2 regions of the Streptomyces sp. NPDC053493 genome follow, and region 1 is predicted to be linked to the other one. Evidence: riboswitches for the same ligand, from Rfam matches in the RefSeq annotation. Region 1 holds a riboswitch; the other holds the start of a gene.

Region 1 (5,257 bases):
AGGCACTGGTCGCCTCGCTGTCGGGGCTGCTGATGGTCGCGGTGCTCACTCCTCCGGTGCGGGCCGCGGTCGTGGACTGGCTGGGCTTCGGCGGAGTCGCGGTGCGGTACGTGCCGGAGGCGCCGCCCGCGCCGGGCGTCGCGGCCGGGGTGCCGGGCTGCCCGGCGCCGGTGGGTCTCGCGGAGGCGGCGCGCCGGGCCGGCTTCGAGCCGCTGATACCGGCGGCCCTGGGCCCGCCGGACGCGGTGGCGGTGACGGGGACGGAGCCGCGCGGGGTGATCGGCCTGTGCTGGCGGACGAAGGGCGGCGGCGTGGTCCGGCTGGACGAGTTCCCGGCCCGGCTCGACATGGGCTTCGCCAAGGAGGTGCGGGTGCCGCCGGAGTGGGTGTCGCTGCCGGACGGTTCGGAGGCGTACTGGTTCGCCCGTCCGTATCTGCTGACCTTCCCGCTGACGGACTCCTCCGGCGCGGCCTGGACCCATTCGGTCCGCCCGTCGGGCCCCACGCTCCTGTGGACGAGGAGCGGAGGCGCCCTGACCCTCCGTCTGGAGGGCCCGGCGGACCGCGCGGAGGCGATACGCATCGCGACGTCGGTGCCGTGAGCCGCGGGCCCGCCGGCCGCGCGGGCGGCCGGGCGGGCGCGGAGGCCGCGGGCGGACGGCGGACGCCGCGGGCGGGCGGGCGACCAGCCGGCCGGCCCGGCAGACGGCCGGGTGGCTGGCCGGGCGGCCCGGCAGACAGCCGGGTGGGACGCTCCGGGGCGGGAGGCGGCGGCCTCCGCGCCCCGGGAGGGGCTAGGCGGGGAGGCCGGGGGCCGGGTAGGCGGACATCAGGTCGGCGACCTCGGCGCGGATGACGGCGAGGGCCTCCTCGTCGCCCTTGCCGGCCGCGGCGACACCGCGGTCGATCCAGTCGGCGACCTGCGGCATGTGCGAGACGTCCAGGCCCCGGGAGGTGAGGGAAGGAGTGCCGATGCGGACGCCGGACGGGTCGAAGGGCTTCCGCGGGTCGTAGGGCACGGTGTTGTAGTTGACGACGATCCCGGCCCGGTCGAGGGCCTTGGCCGCGACCTTGCCGGGGACCTCCTTGGGAGTGAGGTCCATCAGGATCAGGTGGTTGTCGGTGCCGCCGGAGACCAGGTCGAAGCCACGGGCGAGCAGTGCCTCGGCGAGGGCCTTGGCGTTGGCGACGACCGCGTGGGCGTAGTCACGGAAGGAGGGCTGGGCCGCCTCGCGCAGGGCGACGGCGATCGCGGCGGTGGTCTGGTTGTGCGGGCCGCCCTGGAGGCCCGGGAAGACCGCCTTGTCGAGGGCCTTGGCGTGCTCCTCGCGGGACATCAGCATGGCGCCGCGCGGGCCGCGCAGGGTCTTGTGGGTGGTCGTGGAGATCACGTCCACGTGCGGGACCGGCGACGGGTGGGCGCCGCCGGCGATCAGGCCGGCGATGTGGGCGACGTCGGCGACGAGCACGGCGCCGCACTCGCGGGCGATCTCGCCGAAGGCGGCGAAGTCGATCGTGCGGGGCAGCGCGGTGCCGCCGCAGAAGATCACCTTGGGGCGCTCGGCGAGGGCCAGCTCGCGCACCTGGTCGAAGTCGATGAGGCCGGTGTCCTGGCGTACGCCGTACTGGACACCGCGGAACCAGGTGCCGGTGGCGGACACGCCCCAGCCGTGGGTGAGGTGGCCGCCCATGGGCAGGGCCATGCCCATCACGGTGTCGCCGGGCCGGGCGAAGGCGAGATAGACGGCGAGGTTGGCCGGAGAGCCGGAGTAGGGCTGGACGTTGGCGTGGTCGACGCCGAAGAGGGCCTTGGCGCGCTCGACGGCGAGGGTCTCGACCTGGTCGATGTTCTGCTGGCCCTCGTAGTAGCGGCGGCCCGGGTAGCCCTCGCTGTACTTGTTCTGCAGCACGGTGCCGGAGGCCTCGAGGACGGCGGCGGAGACGTAGTTCTCGCTGGGGATGAGCCGCAGCGTCTCGGCCTGGAGCCGCTCCTCGGCGCCGACGAGCGCGGCGAGCTCGGGGTCGGCGGCAAAGAGGGCGGGATGGTGCGGGGCGGGAAGGGTCATGGCGTGTGTTCCTCCGGGCAGGGGTCCCGGTGCGGATGCCTGCGGCACCACACGGGACCGGGAATCTCCGTGTCCCGTGATGCCCAGGCGGGCGGCATCTCGTGTGGTCTGCCGCGCACGGCTCCCCCGGGGTCGGTTCCCCGTACGCCAGTCGCCGCGCGTGTTTCCAGAGTAGCGGGCGCGCCGTCACACAGGTTTCCCCGTCCGGCATCCGAGCGACGATAAGAAAGGGAGCCACACCAGCCCCAGGCCGCAGGACGAACGGAGATCCCGTGTCGAAGACGCAAGACGAGATCGCTGCCGCGGACGCGCACAGCGCCCACAACTACCATCCTCTGCCCGTGGTCGTCGCCTCCGCCGAGGGGGCGTGGATGACCGATGTCGAGGGACGCCGGTTCCTCGACATGCTCGCCGGGTACTCGGCGCTCAATTTCGGCCACGGCAACCGGCGTCTGATCGATGCCGCGCGGACGCAGCTGGAGCGGGTGACGCTCACCTCGCGCGCCTTCCAGCACGACCGCTTCGCCGACTTCTGCGCCTCGCTCGCCGAGTTGTGCGGCAAGGAGATGGTGCTGCCGATGAACACCGGGGCGGAGGCCGTGGAGACGGCGGTGAAGACGGCCCGGAAGTGGGGGTACGAGGTGAAGGGCGTGCCGGACGGGCACGCGAAGATCGTCGTGGCGGGCAACAACTTCCACGGCCGCACCACCACGATCGTCAGCTTCTCCACGGACCACGAGGCGCGGGACCACTTCGGGCCGTACACGCCGGGCTTCGAGATCGTGCCGTACGGGGACCTGACCGCGCTGGAGACGGCGGTCACCGAGAACACGGTGGCGGTGCTCCTGGAACCGGTCCAGGGCGAGGCGGGCGTGCTCGTGCCGCCGGCCGGCTATCTGCGCGGGGTGCGGGAGCTGACGGCCCGGCGGAACGTGCTGTTCATGGCGGACGAGATCCAGTCGGGTCTGGGCCGCACCGGGAAGACCTTCGCGTGCGAGCACGAGGGCGTGGTGCCGGACGTCTACATCCTGGGCAAGGCGCTGGGCGGCGGCGTGGTGCCGGTGTCGGCGGTGGTCGCGGACCGTGACGTGCTCGGGGTGTTCCGGCCGGGCGAGCACGGGTCGACGTTCGGCGGGAACCCGCTGGCCTGCGCGGTGGCCCTGGAGGTGATCGCGATGCTGCGGACGGGCGAGTACCAGCAGCGGGCGACCGAACTGGGCGAGCACCTGCACGCGGAGCTGGGCCTCCTGGTGGGCGGCGGCGCGGTGGAGGCGGTGCGGGGGCGCGGCCTGTGGGCGGGCGTGGACATCGTGCCCGCGAAGGGCACGGGCCGGCAGATCTCGGAACGGCTGATGGAGCGCGGCGTCCTGGTGAAGGACACCCACGGTTCGACGATCCGCATCGCGCCGCCCCTGGTGATCAGCAAGGAGGACCTGGACTGGGGCCTGGAGCAGCTCCGCTCGGTGCTCTCCGCCTGACGCCGCCGCCGGGACCGCGGGCCGCGCCTCCGGCGCCCGGCTCGTGGTCCCGGCCCGCGGTTCCGGTGCGGGTCCGGCCCGCGGTCCCGGTCGGTGGTCCCGGTCCGCGGTCCCGGTGCGACCGCGTGCGTCAGAGGATGACGTGCGGGATGAAGCGCGCGTACTCGTCCGTGATCAGGCCCGCCGACTCGCGGATGCCGAGCCCGGCCGCCTCGTCCCCGACGGTCCACGCGCCGAGCACCACCCGGTTGCCGTCGAAGTCGGGCAGCGGGGCGAACTCCTGGTAGCAGACGGCCTCGTCGCCCGGCACGGCCGGCTCCGCGCCGGGCTCGTGCACGGTGACGCCCGCGCCCTCGCGGCCGAGGAGCGGCTTGGCGACGTAGCCGGGCCCGCCGGCGGCGGCGAGTTCGCGGGGCCCGTCGAGATAGGCGGGCAGCAGGTTGGGGTGGCCCGGGTGGAGCTCCCAGAGGATCGCGAGGAGCGCCTTGTTGGAGAGCAGCATCTTCCAGGCGGGCTCGATCCAGCAGGTGGTGCCGGTCCCGCCGCCGTTGTCGAGGGTGTCGAGGACGTGCGGTCCGAAGCGGTCCGTGGTGAGCCACTCCCACGGGTAGAGCTTGAAGCAGGCGCGGATGAAGCGGAGCCGGTCGTCCACGAAGCGGCCGGAGATCCGGTCCCAGCCGATCCGCTCGACCGACAGCGCCACGGTGTCGAGGCCGGCCTGCTGGGCGGTCTCGCGCAGGTAGGCGACGGTCATCAGGTCCTCGCCGAGCTCGTCGCCGTCGGAGTGGACGAAGTGGACCGGGCTGCCGGGCGGCAGCAGCCGGGCCTGCCGCTTCCAGGCGTCGACGAGGCGTTCGTGGAGCGAGTTCCACTGGTCGGCGCCGGGGAAGCGTTCCTCCATCCAGAACCACTGCGGGCTCGCCGCCTCCACCAGCGAGGTGGGCGTGTCGGCGTTGTACTCCAGCATCTTGGCCGGGCCCGTGCCGTCGTAGCGGAGGTCGAAACGGCCGTAGATGGTGGGCAGTTCGGCCCGGCGCCGCCAGGACTCGGCGACCCGGGCGGCGAGCCGGGGGTCGGTGATGCCCAGATCGGCGAAACGATCCTTCTCGACGATGTGCGCCGCCGCCTCCAGGCACATGGCGTGCAGCTCCTCGACGACCTCCTCCAGGGCCTCGACCTCGGGCAGGGTGAAGGAGTAGTAGGCGCTCTCGTCCCAGTAGGGCCGCAGCGAGTCGTCGGGATAGCGGGTCAGCGGATAGATCAGGCCCTGCTCCTCGACCGTCTGCTGCCAGCCGGGGCGGGGCTCGATGGTGTGGCGGCGCACGGTCGGCTCAGCCGCCCGAGGAGGAGTGGTGGCCGCCGAAGCCGCCGCTGTCGACCGCGGACCTGTCGAAGCTTCCGCCGCTGACCACGCCGCCACGCGACGAGCCGCCGTAGTAGTAGCGGCCGGTGCTCGACGAGGAGGAGCTGCTGCCGCTGCCGCCGTCCTCGCAGTAGTAGTCCGCGAGTTCCTTGTACGTCGTCGGGTCGATGCAGCGGCGGTCCGGCTCCGACGAGCAGGCCGTCAGGGTCACCGCGAGCACGCCCACCCCGCCGAGTACCACCGTGCCCGACCTCAGCCTGCGTCGCATGTCCGTCCTCCCCTGTCCGCCAGACGGCGGCCCGCGCCTGGTTGCGATCGCACAGTGTAGGCCCGGCGTGAACGCCCGTCCG
Region 2 (5,257 bases), on a different contig from region 1:
CCGAGGCCTGGGCGCCGATCATCGTGCCGGTGTCCAGCGGGTGGCCGGGAACGATGCGTTCCGTACGAGCGATCGCCGCCTCCAGGAACGCGTGGTAGTGGCCGCGCTGGACCAGGGCGCGGGACGGGCAGGTGCAGACCTCGCCCTGGTTGAGGGCGAACATGGTGAAGCCCTCCAGCGCCTTGTCGAGGAAGTCGTCGTCCGCCGCCGACACGTCGTCGAAGAAGATGTTCGGGGACTTGCCGCCCAGTTCCAGTGTCACCGGCTTGAGGTTCTCCGCCGCGTAACCCATGATCAGCCGGCCCGTCGACGTCTCGCCCGTGAACGCGATCTTCGCGATCCGCGGGGAGGAGGCGAGCGGTTTGCCGGCCTCCTCGCCGAAGCCGTTGACGATGTTGACCACACCGGGCGGCAGCAGGTCGGCGACCAGGCTCAGCCAGTAGTGGACGGACACCGGCGTCTGCTCGGCCGGCTTGAGGACGACCGCGTTGCCCGCGGCGAGCGCCGGCGCCAGCTTCCAGACCGCCATCAGGATCGGGAAGTTCCACGGGATGATCTGGGCGACCACACCCAGCGGCTCGTGGAAGTGGTACGCGACGGTGTCGTCGTCGATCTGGCTGAGCGCGCCCTCCTGGGCCCGCAGCGCGCCCGCGAAGTAGCGGAAGTGGTCGATCGCGAGCGGGATGTCGGCCGCCAGCGTCTCGCGGACCGGCTTACCGTTCTCCCAGCTCTCGGCGACCGCCAGCGCCTCCAGATGCTGCTCCATCCGGTCCGCGATCCGCAGCAGGACCTGCGACCGCTCGGCCGGCGACGTGCGGCCCCAGGCGGGCGCCGCCGCGTGCGCCGCGTCCAGCGCGCGCTCCACGTCCTCGACGGTCCCGCGGGCCACCTCCGTGAACGGCCGCCCGTCGACCGGGCTCGGGTTCTCGAAGTACCGCCCGCGCGCCGGGGCGACGTACTCACCACCGATCCAGTGGTCGTAGCGGGCCGCGTACGACATCAGCGAACCCTCGGTCCCGGGTGCGGCGTAACGGGTCATGGGCATGTCCTCCCTCGGGCCGCGCCGGCCGTCCCTGGCCCGCGCTCACCGCCGATGGTGCGCGCCAGGACGTTGCAACCCCGTTGCGCCGCCGGACAGTTCGGCGTCGAGCGCGGCGAGCCGGGCCCGTACGGCCGGGGCCTCGGCCGCCGGAACAGCCGAGGCCAGCGCCCGCCACACCACCACGTCGTCCTCGCCCCACACGCTGTACGCCCAGTCGGCGAGCAGCCCCGGATCGCCCCGCTCCACCAGCGCCGCCCGCAGCCGCCCGGCGAGCCGCTCCCGCAGCCGTACGACCGCGGGCGCGCACGAACCGGGCAGCAGCGGACCCGCGTACTCCCCGAGCGCCGTCGCCAGCGCCCCCGAACCGACCCGCCGGTCCACCCTCGCGAAGTCCGCCTCCACGGCCAGGGTCAGCCGGTACGGGCGGGAGGCGAGCAGGTCCGGTCCGAGCGGCGTCGGCCCGAGCAGGCTCCGCAGCCGGGACAGCTCCGCCCGCAGCGTGACCGGAGTGACCGACTCGTCCTCGTACAGCAGGGTCAGCAGCTCGTCGCCGCCGACGCCGTCCGGCCGCTGCGCGAGGATCACCAGGATCTCGCTGTGCCGGCGGCTCAGCCGCAGCCGCCGCCCCGCGCCCAGATGCAGCAACGCCTCGTCCCGGCCGAGCGCCGTCAGCCGCGGCCGGCCGGCGGCCGGCGCGGGCGCCACCAGGGCGAGCTGCGACTCGGCGGCCCGCGCCACCGCCTGCACGAACGCCAGGCTGTGCGGATGTGCGAGCCCGTCCCCGCCGGTGATGTCCACCGCCCCGAGCAGCCGCCCGCTGTGCGGGTCGTGCACGGGCGCCGCGGCACAGGTCCAGGACCGCACCGGCAGCCGGAAGTGCTCCGCCGCGCACACCTGCACCGGGCGGTCGACGGCGAGGGCCGTGCCGGGCGCGTTCGTCCCGGCCGCCGCCTCCGACCAGCGCGCGCCGGCCACGAAGTTCATCCCGCGGGCCTTCCGCAGCGTCCCGGGATGCCCCTCCACCCACAGCATCCGGCCCGCGGCGTCGCAGACCGCGAGCAGATGCTCGCCGTCCCGCGCGTCGGCGCCCATCAGCTCCCGGATCACCGGCATCGCCGCCGCCAGCGGGTGCTCCTCCCGGTGCCCGGCCAGCTCCTCCTCGTCCAGCTCGACCGGCGCCGCGCCCTCCGGACTCACCCGCGCCCGTACGGAACGCCGCCAGGAGTCGGCGACCAGAGGACGGACCGCGGCCGGGCCGTCCGGCCGGGCCCCGCGCCGCCCGGCCCCGGCCCCGGAGCCGGTCCCACGCCCGGTCCCGCTCCTGGGTCCGGTGCCCGTGTCGGTGCCCGGCGCACGGCTGGCATCGCTCAACTCGGCCTCCCCGTCGAGGTCGTCCGTCCCGAGGACGTCATCGTGGTGCGCCCCCGATCCCGCCGACAAGCGCACGGACGCGCCCGCCCGCCCGTCCTGGCCGGTACCCGCCCCGCGTCCGGCCCGCACCCGTCACGTAGAGTGGAGCCCGGGCCGTGACTGGCGCTTGAGGTGGATCACCACCGGGGAGCGGCCCGGCGGACGCGCGTACCGCGCGCGACCGTGTCGCAGCCGTGCGCCTGGGCGATCCACCGTTCCTCCTCGACGCCCAGGAGTGGCCCATGTCCACCAGCACCGCACGCCTCATGGACGGCACCGCGCTCGCCCGCCGCACGGTCGAGGAGACCGCGGCCCGCGCCGCCGACATCACCCGCCGCACCGGCACCACTCCCTGTCTCGCGACCGTCCTCGTCGGCGCCGACCCGGCCTCCGTCACGTACGTGAAGATGAAGCAGAACCGCTGCGCGAAGGCCGGAATCCGGTCCCGGCACGTCGAGCTGCCCGCCGAGACGACCACCGAGGAGCTGGTCGCGGCGATCACCGCGCTCTCCGAGGACCCCGAGGTCCACGGCATCCTGCTCCAGCACCCGGTCGGACCGCACATCGACGAGCGCGCCGCCTTCGAGGCCATCGCCCCGGAGAAGGACGTCGACGGCGTCACCATGGCGTCCTTCGCCGCCATGGGCTTCGGCCTTCCCGGCTTCGTCTCCTGCACGCCCGGCGGCATCATGCGCCTGCTCGACGCCTACGACGTCGAAACGAGCGGCAAGCGGGCCGTGGTCGTCGGCCGCAGCGCCATCCTCGGCAAGCCGGCCGGCCTGCTCCTCCTGGGCCGCGACGCCACCGTCACCTACTGCCACTCCCGCACCACCGACCTGTCCGCCGCCGTCCGCGAGGCCGACATCCTCGTCGCCGCCGTCGGCAAGCCGCGGTTCATCAAGGGCGAGGACATCAAGCCCGGCGCCGTCGTCATCGACGCCGGCTACAACCCGGGCAACGTCGGCGACGTCGACTTCGACAGCGCCGCCGAGCGCGCCTCCCTCATCACTCCCGTCCCGGGCGGCGTCGGCCCGATGACCATCGCCGTCCTGCTCGCCCAGACCGTGGACGCCGCCGAGCGCCAGCTGGGTCTGGACCTGGGCCGGTAGTCATGGGGCGACCGGTACCGGGTCTCGTACGAGCCGCGGGATTGTCACGGTTCTGTACGAGCGGGTCCGAACTCACCGGTATCGCTCGCCACACGCGCGCGGACGGGTGAACCTGATTCCTATGCTCCGCCCGCCGACGGATTCCCCGTCCCGCGACGCCCGGCCACCGCGACGGCCGGGCGTCGTCGTCCTGCCGGTCTCCGCCTTCGCCGCGCTCGTCGCGCTGTCCGTCGCCCTCACCGTGGGCGGCGGCACCGACGGCGGCGACCCGCGCGCCACGCCCGCCCTCCCGGCCGCCGCCGGGTCCGACACGCCGACGCCGCCGGGCGCCGGGGCGGGTACGAACACGGGCGCGGGTACGGACGGCACGTCCGCCGGTACGCGGGGACAGCAGCCGTCGGCCCAGGGCGAGAGCCCCTCACCGCTGCCCACGCCCACCCGGGACCGCGGCCCGGCGCCCCGCACCGGCCGGGACCACACCGGCGGCGCCCCGTCCACCGGCACGCCCGGCGCCGGCACCGCCGGGCCCGGCACGACGAGCCCACGGCCGCGGACCACACCCACCACCCGCCGCACACCGGCGGCTCCCGCCGGCACGCCGTACGACAGGCTGCGCGTCGGCGACTGCTTCGACATCGACCGCGACGCGCCCGGCACCGTCGTCCGCCGGGCCTGCGACACGCCGCACGACGCCGAGGTAGTCGCCCGGCTGCGGCTCACCGGCTCCTTCGCCGACGACCGGGCGGTACGGGACGCGGCGGCGGCCCTGTGCCGGCCACGGCTGCGGGCCAAGGCGGCGGAGCAGCCGCTCGGCACCCGCTGGACGACCTTCGTCCAGTACCCGTACCGCACCAGCTTTCTGCTCGGCGACGACACGGTGACCTGCAGCCTCGCCGCGCCCTCGGCCACCGGCCGGCACCTCACCGCGCCGCTGCAGTGACGCGGCCGCCCCCGTGCGGTGCGCGAGACGCGCCGGAACCGGGCGGGACGGGCCGGACCCGGGCGGGGGACCGGAACAGGGCGGGACGGGTCGCGCCTGAGCGGACCCGGCGGCTAGAGCGCCGTGTGGGCCAGCCAGTGATCGAACAGCGCCCGATCGCCCGTCACCGTCACCCGTTCGTCGTGCGGCGGAACGCGCCGTGCGCACACCAGCATCAGGTCCGCCACCGCACCCGACACCACCACGTCGGCCCGGCCCGGCCCGCGTTCCCACCGCGGCCCGTCGGGCGTCCGCGTGATCAGCCAGCCCGGCCCGGCCGCCGGCCGGAGCGCGATCCGCTCGCCGCGGCCGCGCAGCCCGGCGACCTCCGGCTTCACCGTCTCGAACGCCGGCTCGGCCAGCAGGTCGAGACCCTCCTCGATCACCTCGGCCGCGAGGTCGTCGGCGATGGTGAACACCCTGCCCGTCGCGGCCGCCGCGTCGAAGTGGTGCACGCCGGTGTCGCTCAACATCCTGCGCAGCCAGAAGACCGCGGGCCGCGGCCCGAAGAACGTCTGGATCCCGGTCTCCGGCCCGGTCTCCCGGATCGCGCCGATCAGCTCCTCCACGCCATCGCGCAGCCATGCGGCCCACTCGTCCGGCGCGCCGGGATCGGCCTGCCACGGGTCGGGCACGGCCAGTTGCTCGCGCCGGCGCACGAGTTCGGCCGTCCAGCGGTGCTCCTGGCCGACGTGCGCCACGAGGGTCCGCAGCGGC

The links. A riboswitch is a leader RNA that binds a small molecule or an ion and turns the genes downstream of it on or off. The one in region 1 is predicted to bind ZMP and ZTP.
Region 2: it holds a riboswitch for ZMP and ZTP, as region 1 does, so the genes downstream of both, ACIGO8_RS28945 (bifunctional 5,10-methylenetetrahydrofolate dehydrogenase/5,10-methenyltetrahydrofolate cyclohydrolase) here and glyA (serine hydroxymethyltransferase) in region 1, are expected to answer to the same signal.

What each region holds. Positions count from the first base shown of each region.
Region 1 covers NZ_JBITXS010000001.1:923,416-928,672, forward strand. Annotated here, with positions in the region: gene ACIGO8_RS04160 (hypothetical protein) at 1-602, shown strand, start outside; gene glyA (serine hydroxymethyltransferase) at 795-2,066, opposite strand; ZMP/ZTP riboswitch at 2,141-2,231, opposite strand; gene rocD (ornithine--oxo-acid transaminase) at 2,339-3,544, shown strand; gene ACIGO8_RS04175 (glutathionylspermidine synthase family protein) at 3,675-4,868, opposite strand; gene ACIGO8_RS04180 (hypothetical protein) at 4,876-5,175, opposite strand.
Region 2 covers NZ_JBITXS010000012.1:165,364-170,620, reverse strand. Annotated here, with positions in the region: gene ACIGO8_RS28955 (aldehyde dehydrogenase family protein) at 1-1,039, opposite strand, end outside; gene ACIGO8_RS28950 (GAF domain-containing protein) at 1,085-2,413, opposite strand; ZMP/ZTP riboswitch at 2,559-2,665, shown strand; gene ACIGO8_RS28945 (bifunctional 5,10-methylenetetrahydrofolate dehydrogenase/5,10-methenyltetrahydrofolate cyclohydrolase) at 2,695-3,561, shown strand; gene ACIGO8_RS28940 (hypothetical protein) at 3,683-4,501, shown strand; gene ACIGO8_RS28935 (maleylpyruvate isomerase family mycothiol-dependent enzyme) at 4,615-5,257, opposite strand, start outside.